3 regions of the Pseudomonas hamedanensis genome follow, and region 1 is predicted to be linked to each of the others. Evidence: predicted binding sites of a transcription regulator. Region 1 holds the regulator's gene; each other region holds the start of a gene.
The links. The regulator sigma-54, encoded in region 1, starts transcription at its own class of promoters, with help from an activator protein. The targets are predictions, from matches to a motif close to ANTGGCATNNANNTTGCTNT.

Region 1 (4,167 bases):
GGCGAGAAAATCGTCTACGACACCGTGAAGAAACTCGCCAGCGCCGGTCGCGCCACGGGCAGCAAAGTCACCGAAGCGCGTCCGCGCATCGACATGGTGATCCAGCCGAAGAAGAAAACCGACGAGAAAACCCAGTAATGGCAACTCTGAAAGCTCAGCACCTGGCCAAGGCCTATAAAAGCCGCCAGGTCGTGCGTGACGTCAGCCTGTCGATCGACAGCGGCCAGATCGTCGGCCTGCTCGGTCCGAACGGCGCCGGCAAGACGACCTGCTTTTACATGATCGTGGGCCTGGTGCAGGCCGATCAGGGTCGAGTGCTGATCGATGATCTGGACGTCAGCCACCAGCCGATGCACGGTCGCGCCAAGGCCGGTATCGGCTATCTGCCGCAAGAAGCGTCGATCTTCCGCAAACTGTCGGTGGCCGACAACATCATGGCGATCCTTGAGACCCGTCAGGAACTCGACAAGGCCGGCCGTCGCAAGGAGCTGGAAAGCCTGCTGCAGGAATTCCACATCAGCCACATTCGCGACAACCTCGGCATGAGCCTGTCCGGCGGTGAGCGTCGCCGTGTGGAAATCGCTCGCGCCCTCGCCACCGCGCCGAAATTTATCCTGCTCGACGAACCGTTCGCCGGTGTCGACCCGATCTCGGTCGGCGACATCAAGCAAATCATTCACCATCTCAAGGCCAAGGGCATCGGTGTTCTGATCACCGACCACAACGTCCGTGAGACCCTGGATATCTGCGAAACCGCCTATATCGTCAACGATGGCCAACTGATCGCTGAAGGCGATGCGCAAACCATTCTGGCCAACGATCTGGTCAAGGAAGTGTATCTGGGTCACGAATTCCGCCTGTAAGCGACAGTGCCCGGTGAGCCGCCCGGGCGCCGTATCGATTCGAGCCGGAATTTAATACGCTTTAATTGTTACAGCGCTCTAGGCAAACACTTCAGTTTCAGGCATATAATTTGCTTAAGTTTGGCGCTTCGGCGCCCTGTAGTGGATGGCGCATAGCGCCGGCGAATAAGGTGTTAAGCCCCTGCCATGAAACCATCGCTAGTCTTGAGAATGGGCCAGCAGCTGACGATGACACCGCAGCTGCAACAGGCCATCCGCCTGCTCCAATTGTCCACCCTGGATCTGCAACAGGAAATCCAGGAGGCCCTGGAATCCAATCCGATGCTCGAACGCCAGGAAGAAGGCGACGACTTCGACAATTCCGACCCGCTGGCCGACAGCACCGAACAAAAGCCCGCCGAAATTCAGGAACCGTCCTACCAGGAAGCCGCCCCGACGGTGGATAACCTCGAGGAAGGCGAATGGAACGAGCGCATCCCTAACGAACTTCCGGTCGATACCGCCTGGGAAGACGTCTACCAGACCAGCGCCAGCAGCCTGCCCAGCAGCGATGACGACGAGTGGGATTTCACCACCCGCACATCCGTTGGCGAAAGCCTGCAAAGCCATCTGCTGTGGCAACTGAATCTCGCGCCGATGTCCGACACCGACCGGCTGATCGCCGTGACACTGATCGATTGCATCAACAATCAGGGCTATCTCGACGAAACCCTCGACGAGATCCTTGAAGCATTCGATCCGGAACTGGACATCGAGCTGGACGAAATCGAAGCCGTCCTGCATCGCATCCAGCAGTTCGAACCCGCCGGCATCGGCGCCCGCAACCTCAGCGAGTGCCTGCTGCTGCAACTGCGTCAGTTGCCGGCCCGGACGCCGTGGCTGGCCGAGGCCAAACGTCTGGTCGCCGATTACATCGACCTGCTGGGCAGCCGCGATTACAGCCAGTTGATGCGCCGCATGAAGCTCAAGGAAGATGAGCTGCGCCAGGTCATCGAACTGGTTCAGAGCCTTAATCCGCGTCCGGGCTCGCAGATCGAGTCCACCGAAGCCGAGTACGTCATCCCCGATGTTATCGTGCGCAAGGACAACGAACGCTGGCTGGTCGAGCTGAATCAGGAATCCGTACCGCGTCTGCGCGTCAACGCCCAGTACGCCGGCTTCGTCAAGCGCGCCGACACCAGCGCCGACAACACCTTCATGCGCAATCAGTTGCAGGAAGCGCGCTGGTTCATCAAGAGCCTGCAAAGCCGCAACGAAACCCTGATGAAAGTGGCCACGCAGATTGTCGAGCACCAACGCGGCTTCCTGGAATATGGCGACGAAGCGATGAAGCCGCTGGTCCTGCATGACATCGCCGAAGCCGTAGGCATGCATGAATCGACGATTTCCCGGGTGACCACGCAGAAATTCATGCATACCCCACGCGGTATTTATGAACTGAAATACTTTTTCTCCAGCCACGTCAGCACCTCCGAAGGCGGCGAATGCTCGTCCACGGCGATCCGCGCGATCATTAAAAAACTGGTTGCCGCGGAAAATCAGAAAAAGCCGTTGAGCGACAGCAAGATCGCTGGTTTACTGGAGGCACAAGGCATTCAGGTGGCTCGCCGCACGGTCGCCAAGTACCGCGAATCCCTCGGGATCGCGCCTTCGAGCGAGCGCAAACGGTTGATGTAAGCCACGTTACAGCGTTCCAGTGGCAGGCTTTTCGGCCTGCCGCTTTATGCACTGGCAACGAAGGAGAAGCTGTATGCAAGTCAACATCAGTGGACACCAACTGGAAGTGACCGAACCTCTGCGCACCTACATCGGCGAAAAACTCGACCGACTGGAGCGGCATTTCGACAAGATCACCAACGTGCAAGTCATATTGAATGTCGAGAAGCTCAAGCAGAAAATCGAAGCCACGCTGCATATTCCCGGCGGAGAAGTAGTTGCCAATGCCGAGCATGACGACATGTATGCCGCCATTGACCTGCTCACCGACAAGCTGGATCGCCAACTCAAAAAGCATAAGGAAAAGACCCAAAGCCTCCTCCAGGGCGCGACCGGTCGTTAACCCCCCTATCCCATGATCCGACTTGAAACCATCCTGACCCCCGGCCGTTCCCAAGTGAACGCGCCGGGCGGCAGCAAGAAAAAAGCCCTCGAACAGATTGCCAACCTGATCCACCGCGAAGTGCCGGATTTGGCGATGCAGGATGTCTTCGAGGCCCTGGTTGCCCGTGAAAAACTCGGTTCCACCGGTTTTGGCAACGGCATCGCCATTCCCCACTGCCGCCTCAAGGGTTGCCAGTCGCCGATCAGCGCGCTGATGCACCTTGAAGCCCCGATTGATTTCGACGCCATCGATGGCGCCCCGGTGGACCTGCTGTTCGTGTTGCTGGTACCGGAAGCTGCGACCGATGCACACCTGGAATTGCTGCGCCAGATCGCCAGCATGCTCGATCGCAAGGAAGTGCGCGACAGACTGCGCAGCGCGCCAAGCAGCGAAGCGCTGTACAAAGTCGTCCTGGACGAACAGAACGGGCACTAATCATGCGTTTGATCATCGTCAGTGGCCGTTCGGGCTCGGGTAAAAGTACCGCCCTGAATGTCCTTGAGGACAACGGCTATTACTGCATCGATAACCTGCCGGCTGGCCTGCTGCCGGAACTGGCCGAACGCGCGCTGATCCACACCGAACTGGCACAGCCGCTGGTCGCCGTGTCGATCGATGCGCGCAATCTGCCGAGCCACCTGTCGCGCTTCCCTGAACTGCTCGAAGATGCCCGGAGCAAGCACATTCAGTGCGATGTGCTGTATCTGGATGCCGACGAAGAAACCCTGCTCAAGCGTTTCTCCGAGACGCGCCGTCGTCACCCGCTGAGCAATGCCGACCGTTCGCTGGCCGAGGCGATCAAGGATGAAAGCGCCCTGCTCGGCCCGATTGCCGATCTGGCTGACCTGAAGATCAACACCACGCACCTGAACCTCTATCAGTTGCGCGACACCATCAAGTTGCGTCTGCTGAACCAGCCGGAGCCGGGTACGGCGTTTCTGGTCGAGTCGTTTGGCTTCAAGCGCGGCATGCCGGTCGACGCCGACCTGGTCTTTGATGTGCGCTGCCTGCCCAACCCGTACTGGAAACCGGAGCTGCGCGAGCAGTCCGGTCTCGACGCGCCGGTGGCCGAGTATCTGGCGGAACAGCCGGATGTCGAAGAAATGTATCAGGACATCTTCGCCTACCTGCACAAGTGGCTGCCGCGCTTCGCCGCGAGCAATCGCGCCTACGTCACCGTTGCCATTGGCTGTACCGGCGGGC
Region 2 (4,167 bases), 680 kb from region 1:
ATTGAAGGTCTGCAGGGTGAACGGGGTCTGCGTCGTCTGGTCACCGGTGCCGTTAAGCCCGACCACCAGGCCATAGCCGATCAACTGGTTGGAGCGCACGCCGGAAATGCTGGCAATGTCTTTCAGCCGCTCGGCGTGGGCGTTGAAGGCCGCCGACAAAAACAGCGCAGCGACCATAAGGCTTTTCAGATTCAACGTAGCCACCTAGAAAGGGAACAGCGGGCTGAGGAAGAAACGGTCGAACCAGCCTGGCTGACTCGCATCGGCAAACGCGCCAGTGCCCGAGTAGGTGATGCGTGCATCGGCGACACGGGTCGACGACACGGTGTTGTCGGTGGCGATGTCATCGGCGCGGACCAGACCGGCGATGCGCACCAGTTCGTCACCGGTATTGAGCGTCAACCACTTCTCGCCACGCACGGCGATGATGCCGTTGGGCAAAACGTCGGCCACGGTCACGGTGATCGAACCGGTCAGGCTGTTGCTCTGTCCGGACTTGGCGTCGCCCTTGGTCGAGCGGTCGGCGCTATAGCCGGCGTTCAGGCTCAAGTCACCGCCACCAATCGGGTTGTTGGTGGTCAGGCTGGAGCCGAACAACGAGGTCAGGCCGACCGAGTTATCGCTGTTCTTGTCCATCTGCGAGTTGGCGTTCTTGCTCGCCTGGGTGCGCTCGTTCAGGGTGATGGTGATGATGTCACCGACGCGGAACGCCTTGCGGTCGCTGTACAGGTTCTGCTCGAAACCGGCCTGATAGATCGAGCCATTGTTGGCCGCCGCCGGCAACGGCGTGCGCGGCAACACCGGCGCGTAGTAAGGGTCATTGGGCTTGGGCGTCGGAGCGACGCAGCCCGCGAGCGAGACGACCCCACTCAATGCCAGAACAGATACAAAGCGATTCATGACCCTACCTCACGGTGTTGCCGGCGACCCTGCGGTCGCCCCAAAGACTTGATTACAGATTCTGCGTTACGAACGAGAGCATCTGGTCGGCGGTGGAGATCACCTTGGAGTTCATCTCGTAAGCGCGTTGCGTGGTGATCATGTTGACCATCTCTTCCACGGTGCTGACGTTGGAGGTTTCCAGGGTGTTCTGCAGCGTGGTACCGAAACCGGCCAGGCCAGGCGTGCCGACTTGCGGTGCGCCGGAAGCCGCGGTTTCGAGGAACAGGTTGTTGCCCACTGCTTGCAGACCGGCCGGGTTGATGAAATCGGCGGTTTGCAGGTTGCCGATCACTTGCGACGCCGGGTTGCCGGCGATGGTGACGGAAACGGTGCCGTCGCGGCCGACGGTGAAGGTCTGCGCGTCGTTCGGGATAACAATCGCCGGCTCCAGAGCGAAACCGCTGGCGTTGACGATCTGACCATTGGAGTCGAGGTGGAAAGTACCGTCACGGGTGTAGGACGTGGTGCCGTCCGGTTGCAGAATCTGGAAGAAACCGCGACCGTCGATGGCCATGTCCAACGGCTGCTCGGTGGTTTGCAGGCTGCCGGCAGTGAAGTTTTTCTGCGTGCCGACAATGCGCACGCCGGTACCCACTTGCAGACCCGACGGCAATTCGCTGTCCTGGGTCGACTGGGCGCCTGGCTGACGCTTGATCTGATAGAGCAGGTCCTGGAACTCGGCGCGGTCACGTTTGAAACCCGTGGTCGAGACGTTCGCCAGGTTGTTGGAAATGGTGGTCAGGTTGGTGTCCTGGGCGGACAGACCGGTTTTGGCAACCCATAGAGCCGGAAGCATTCGATTCTCCTCGTGCGCCTGTTTTACGGCGCGACGTTCTGATAATTAGCTGATCTGCAAGACCCGAGCCATGGCCTGGTCGTCGTCTTTGGCGGTGTTCATCATCTTGACGTGCAACTCGAACTGCTTGGCCAGGGCCAGCACCGAGGTCATTTCTTCCACGGCATTGACGTTGCTCGACTCAAGGAAACCCGAAACCAGTTTGACGTTGGCATCGGCCTGGGCCGGCTGGCCGTCCTTGGTGTAAATCGAACCGTCGAGGCCTTTGTTCATGTTCTTGATGTCCGGGTTGACCAGCTTGATGCGGTCGACTTCGGCCATGACGCGCGGGCCTTCGCCCATCGCCCGGATGCTGATGGTGCCGTCTTCGCCGACTTCGACCTGCTGCTCCGGCGGCACGGCAATCGGTCCGCCATTGCCGATCACCGGCATGCCGTTGCCGGCGCGCAAGACGCCAAGGGCATCAATGTTGAGACTGCCGGTGCGCACGTAGCTTTCGCCACCGTTGGGGTTCTGCACGGCGATAAAACCGTTGCCGGTCACGGCGACATCGAGGTCGCGACCGGTTTCCACCAGCGAGCCTGGCGAGAAGTCAGTGGCCGGCCGTTCGCTCATGGCAAACGCGCGCGCCGGAAAGCTGTCACCAAATACCGGCATCGAACGCGCCTGCTCCAGGTCGCGCTGAAAACCGTTGGTGGAGATGTTCGCCAGGTTGTTGGCATGCGCCCGCTGCGCCAGCGCGTTCTGGCTGGCGCCGGTCATTGCCACATAAAGGTACTTGTCCACGCTCTTTCCTCTGCATGCCGGACGTTTGCCGCCCACTGCTGTACTGCTGAGCCATAAGCAATTTGCAGACCAACTTTTTATTGGCGGACGAAGGCCCGGTAAACAGGGGACTTGAGGGACTTAGAGGGGAAATTTGAAATGTGTCGAAGACGAAAAACCGGCGGTGTCATGCCGCTTCGCGGCAATCCCGGGTTTGGCGGGTGACGGAGATTTGTGGCGAGGGGATTTATCCCCGATGGGTGGCGAAGCCGCCCCGTTTTTCCTTCAGGACAACCTCATCTGCAGGCTTTGCGACTGCTGCGCAGCCGATCGGGGATAAATCCCCTCACCACAAAAGCTCTGCTTAGCTTTCGGGGTTCTTGCCCACTTCATACTCACGCAGCTTGTTGGCAATGGTGGTATGCGAAACGCCGAGCCGCTTACCCAACTGCCGACTGCTCGGATGCTCGGAATACAGGCGCTCCAGCACCGCTTTCTCGAAACGCCCGACGATCTCGTCCAAGCCACCCTCCAGCGAAAAATCGCCAAGCGGCTGACGCACGCCGTAATCCGGCAGACGAATATGCTCGGCCTTGACCGTACCGCCCTCGCACAGCGACACCGCTTGAAACAGCACGTTCTCCAATTGGCGCACGTTGCCCGGCCAGTGGTAATAGCTAAGGCGATCCATCGCCGCCGGGGCCAGTTTCGGCAACGGACAACCGATCTGCCGGCTGGCCTGATCAAGAAAGTGTTCGACCAGCGGCGTCAATCCGTCGAGGCACTCGCGCAGCGGCGGGATGTGCAGCGACAAGACGTTCAGGCGGTGGTACAGGTCCTGGCGAAACTCGCCGCGCGCGCACAATTCAGACAAATCCACCTGGGTCGCGCAGATCACCCGCACATCCAGATAAACCTCTTCGTCGCTGCCGACGCGGCGGAAGCAACCGTCCTGCAGAAAGCGCAGCAGTTTGACCTGCAAGCGCGGGCTCATCTCGCCGACACCGTCGAGAAACAGCGTGCCGCCCGCGGTCAATTCCAGCAGGCCAAGTTTGCCTTCGGCACGCGCGCCTTCGAAAGCCCCGGGGCCGTAGCCGAACAATTCGGTCTCGGCCATCGATTCCGGCAGCCCTGCACAGTTGAGCGCCATCAACGGCGACTGCCCGCGCGGACTCGCCAGGTGACAGGCGCGCGCCAGCAATTCCTTGCCGGTGCCGGTTTCGCCTTCAATCAATAACGGCGCATCCAGCGGTGCCATGCGCCGCGCTTCACGGACCACGGCAGCCATGACTTTGGAACTCTGAAAGATGCTGTCGAAGCCACGCAGTTCCTGCTTGCGCACGTTATAGATGCGCTCGCCGACGCGGTCGGCGCGGTGCAGTGTCAGAACGGCTCCGGCCATGGCCTCGCTGTCGTCATGCTCCGATTGCAACGGCGCGATGTCGGCGAGAAAGACGTCGCCCTTGACCTTGACTCGCATGCCGTTGATCCGCGACTTGTTCGCGCGCACCAACTCCGGCAAGTCGAAATCCTCGGCGTAGCGCGACAGCGGAATCCCCGGCACCTCATCGACGCGTACTCCAAGCAACTGCGCCGCGGCACGGTTGGCCGCGACAATCGAGCCGCCCATGTCGATCGACAGCACCGGAAACTCCAGCGCCCCA
Region 3 (4,167 bases), 930 kb from region 1:
GCATGCAGGCCTTCCTCGAGGATTTCGTTGATCCCGGTGTAGCGCAGGCGTGCATCCATTTCGGCAGCCAGACGTTGGGCCGGACGACCATTTGCGCCGGGCAATTGCGCAAGAATCTGGTCGATTTCTTCGGTGCAGGCGCGCAGTGACCGCGGCACATCGGCGCGCAACAGCAACAACTCGGCAACATGTCGGGCGCCGGGGGCATCACGGTAAATTTCCGTGTAGGCCTCGAATGAAGACAGGGCCCGTAACAGCGCACTCCACTGGTAATACGCGTGGGCCGTACCGTCACTGACCGCTTCGGCCTGATCGCCGGCCATTTCATAACGAGCATCGAGCAGGCGCAGCGTGTTGTCCGCGCGTTCGATAAACGTGCCGAGTCGAATGAAGCGAAAGGCATCGTTGCGCATGATCGTGCCGTAAGAGGCACCGCGAAACAGGTGCGAACGCTCCTTGATCCATTCGCAGAAACGGCTCATGCCATAGCGGCTGAGGCCTTGTTCGGCGATCCCGCGAATCTCCAGCCAGGTGGCGTTGATGTTCTCCCACATGTCCGCGGTGATACGCCCGCGCACCGCATGGGCGCTGGCTCGCGCCGCCCCCAGGCAACTGTAGATGCTCGCCGGGTTGGCGGCATCGAGGGCGAAAAAATGCAGCAAGCGTTCGGCATGCAATGCGCCGTGGCGTTCCAGATAATCATCCAGCGTGCCGGTGATGAGCAGCGGCATGGCGAGTTCGTGCAGACCGTCGCCGCGACCGTCTTGCGGCATCAACGACAGCGAATAGCTGATGTCGAGCATCCGCGCGAGGTTTTCCGCTCGCTCCAGATAACGCGACATCCAGTACAGATCCGAGGCAGTTCTACTTAACATGGCAAGCTTCCTTCAATCCTCGACCACCCAGGTGTCCTTGGTTCCGCCACCCTGGGAGGAATTCACCACCAGAGAGCCTTCGCGCAAGGCGACACGGGTCAAACCGCCGGGCACAACCCGGGTTTCGCGACCGGACAGCACGAACGGGCGCAGGTCGATGTGGCGCGGCGCAATGCCGTTTTCGACAAAGGTCGGACAGGTCGACAGCGACAGCGTCGGTTGCGCGATATAGGCATGGGGCTTGGCCTTGATGCGCTCGCGAAAAGCGTCGATTTCAGCCGTCGTGGCCGCCGGCCCTACCAGCATTCCGTAACCGCCGGAGCCTTGGGTTTCCTTGACCACCAGATCCGGTAGATTGGCCAGCACATGGGACAGTTCAGACGGATTGCGGCATTGCCAGGTCGGAACATTCTTCAGGATCGGTTCTTCGTCGAGGTAGAAACGGATCATGTCGGTGACAAACGGATACACCGATTTGTCGTCCGCCACGCCGGTGCCGATGGCGTTGGCCAGCACCACATTGCCGGAGCGATAGGATGACAGCAGCCCCGGCACACCGAGCATCGAGTCTGGATTGAAGGCCAGCGGATCGAGGAACGCATCGTCGAGACGGCGGTAGATCACGTCCACCGCTTTTGGGCCATCGGTGGTGCGCATGAACACTTTGTCGTCGCGCACAAACAGGTCCGCGCCTTCGACCAGTTCGACGCCCATTTCCCGCGCGAGAAAGGCGTGTTCGAAAAACGCACTGTTGAAGCGCCCCGGCGTCAATACGACCACGCTCGGGTTGTCCAGCGGGCTGGAGCTTTTCAGGGTGTCGAGCAACAGGTTCGGGTAGTGGTCGATGGGCGCGATGCGCTGGGCGGCGAACAGCTCCGGAAACAAGCGCATCATCATTTTGCGGTCTTCGAGCATGTAGCTCACGCCGCTCGGAGTGCGCAGGTTGTCTTCGAGTACGTAATAGGTACCGTCGCCGTCACGCACCAGATCGACGCCGGAAATGTGCGAATAGATATCGCGGTGCAGATCCAGGCCCTGCATCGCCAACTGGTATTGCTCGTTGGCCAACACCTGTTCGGCGGGAATGATCCCGGCCTTGATGATGCGCTGCTCGTGATACAGGTCGGCGAGAAACATGTTCAGCGCCTTGACCCGCTGGATGCAGCCGCGCTCGACAATCCGCCACTCACTGGCGGGGATGCTGCGCGGAATGGTGTCGAAAGGAATCAGGCGCTCGGTGCCCTGCTCGTCCCCGTAGAGCGTGAAGGTGATGCCGGCACGATGGAACAGCAGATCGGCCTCGCGGCGCCGCTGGGCAAGCAACTCGTCAGGCGTATCCGCCAGCCAACGGGCGAACTCTCGATAATGCGGGCGAACCAGGCCGCCGGCATCGTACATCTCGTCAAAATAGGTGCGGATCATGCCGTACTCCTTGTCACTCCGGACATACAGGCCTTCGCAAGGCCCGTGCCATCGGCATAAACGCTTTGATTTCAATCGGTTGTATATCCACGCCGCGGGCAGCGCACCATTCCTGTGCGGCAAATGCCCCGGCCCGATTGCCCCCGCTTCATTGCGACGCACTGCGGCGTCTATCAGCAGCATAGTCAGAGTTGATTTCACTGCCTGAGCGTGACTGCGGATAATCCGCGCATTCGCTGCAAAACCTCCTCGGCAGAGACGCCGAAAAGCTTGCCGCTCAACCGCTCTGGACTGCCTCGGCAGCCCGCCCCGCCGTAACCCTGACCGGTTTCCTCTCCTTATCGGTCTTCCCTTTTAGCCACCCTCTCCGGTGGCTTTTTTTTGCCCGGGATTCTTGTTTCAGAGTTTTTCCACGGCAATTTGGTACTCCGAAAACAACAACGGCCGACCCGAAGGTCAGCCGTTGCTCGACAAACGCTGCGCAATATCAATTCAACCGATAGCGATTGCGCACCTCCTGCTTCACGCCCCAGCCCTCGATAATGCCGCCCAAGGGCTCGACCACTGCGGAAAAGCCCTGCTCGAAATCACCAATATCGTCGTAGGTCGCATACATCACTTTGCTCAATTCCAGCGACCAGGCGCCATCGTCGCGCGCACTGACCTGGGCATTGATCGATTCACCGCGAAATTTGCCTGCTGCCCTGCGCGCCCGTTCCTCGTCCGGGAAAATCGCGTAGAACTCGATGGGATGGAAACGGGAAAAATCGAAACCGCCTTCTTTCATGCGGCGCAGAACATTGCTGCTGATGTCTTCTTGATAGGCTGTGCTCATGAATCGTCCCCCTCGATTGATGGATAGACTTTCCGTATTCCCGCCCCGGGCCTTTTGGCCAAAGTACTACGGCAACGTGGTTGCGCGCGGGAAGCAAGCATGTAGCTGACAAGACCAGACCTTAGCGATCCATTCGCTGATCTCGCTTGCAGAGTAGCCCCAAGAGAGCGCTGCTGCCAAGGTCTGGTTTACGAGATGACAGGAAGTATTCAGGCAGATTCGATGCTGATGATTTCGATGCCATTCTGGGTCTTGAGGTTTTTAACCTCGGCATCGGCGGTGCGCCCTTTCAGATCGTTCAGATCCAGTTGGGCGGCGACCGGAAGACGGCGCTCCTTGACGAACCGCGCGGCCTCATCGCGGGTCGGGCATTCTTCACGTTCGAAGATCTCATCAACCATTTCACCGTGATCATCCACGAAAGTGACTTTCCACTTTTGCATCAGTGCCTCCTCGATCAACCCGTAAATGGGCTTACCTCTATCTCGACTTTTTCCCGCGATAGTTGGTTCAAAAGGATTACAGGCGCCAACGGTGAAAATAACATCCAATCGATAAGGCGGACTCTGTGGCGAGGGGATTTATCCCCGTCCGGCTGCGCAGCAGTCGTAATACCATCCATTGCGGTTTAACAGAGACACCGCGCAGGCCGGTTCAGGGATGCTGCGCATCCCAACGGGGATAAATCCCCTCGCCACAAAAGCTCCCTTACAGAGCGCCTTCAGCGTGATTAGTCGTTGCTTGGCTTGTTGATCGCACGCAATACGTATTGCGGCAAGGCGAATGCACCGATGTGGATTTCCGGGTTGTAGTAGCGGGTAACGATGCCGCTGCCGATAAACCGCTGTTGCAGGGTTTCACGGCTCAGCTTGCGGTAGGCCGGGTTGGTCGAACCCCAGGCGAAGGTCATCGAACCGCCGATGTAGGTCGGCACGGCGGCCTGATAGAAGTGCCAGTCCGGGAACAGGCTGTTGAGGCGACCGGCCGTGGTTTTGACTTCGTCGATCTGCATGAACGGCGTGCCGTTCTGCGTCA

Region 2: HU739_RS10095 (flagellar basal body rod protein FlgF) is a predicted target of sigma-54. The motif match lies at 2,579-2,598, and genes of this name have one in related genera.
Region 3: HU739_RS08920 (circularly permuted type 2 ATP-grasp protein) is a predicted target of sigma-54. The motif match lies at 2,331-2,350, and genes of this name have one in related genera.

Annotation. Positions count from the first base shown of each region.
Region 1 is NZ_CP077091.1:3,032,600-3,036,766, forward strand. Features, by position in the region: gene lptA (lipopolysaccharide transport periplasmic protein LptA) at 1-138, shown strand, start outside; gene lptB (LPS export ABC transporter ATP-binding protein) at 138-863, shown strand; gene HU739_RS13205 (RNA polymerase factor sigma-54) at 1,050-2,540, shown strand; gene hpf (ribosome hibernation-promoting factor, HPF/YfiA family) at 2,614-2,922, shown strand; gene ptsN (PTS IIA-like nitrogen regulatory protein PtsN) at 2,935-3,399, shown strand; gene rapZ (RNase adapter RapZ) at 3,402-4,167, shown strand, end outside.
Region 2 is NZ_CP077091.1:2,348,547-2,352,713, forward strand. Features, by position in the region: gene HU739_RS10080 (flagellar basal body P-ring protein FlgI) at 1-177, opposite strand, end outside; gene flgH (flagellar basal body L-ring protein FlgH) at 205-900, opposite strand; gene flgG (flagellar basal-body rod protein FlgG) at 953-1,738, opposite strand; gene HU739_RS10095 (flagellar basal body rod protein FlgF) at 1,784-2,524, opposite strand; gene HU739_RS10100 (sigma-54-dependent transcriptional regulator) at 2,868-4,167, opposite strand, start outside.
Region 3 is NZ_CP077091.1:2,097,836-2,102,002, forward strand. Features, by position in the region: gene HU739_RS08915 (alpha-E domain-containing protein) at 1-875, opposite strand, end outside; gene HU739_RS08920 (circularly permuted type 2 ATP-grasp protein) at 888-2,297, opposite strand; gene HU739_RS08925 (ribonuclease E inhibitor RraB) at 2,785-3,132, opposite strand; gene HU739_RS08930 (hypothetical protein) at 3,342-3,575, opposite strand; gene speE (polyamine aminopropyltransferase) at 3,863-4,167, opposite strand, start outside.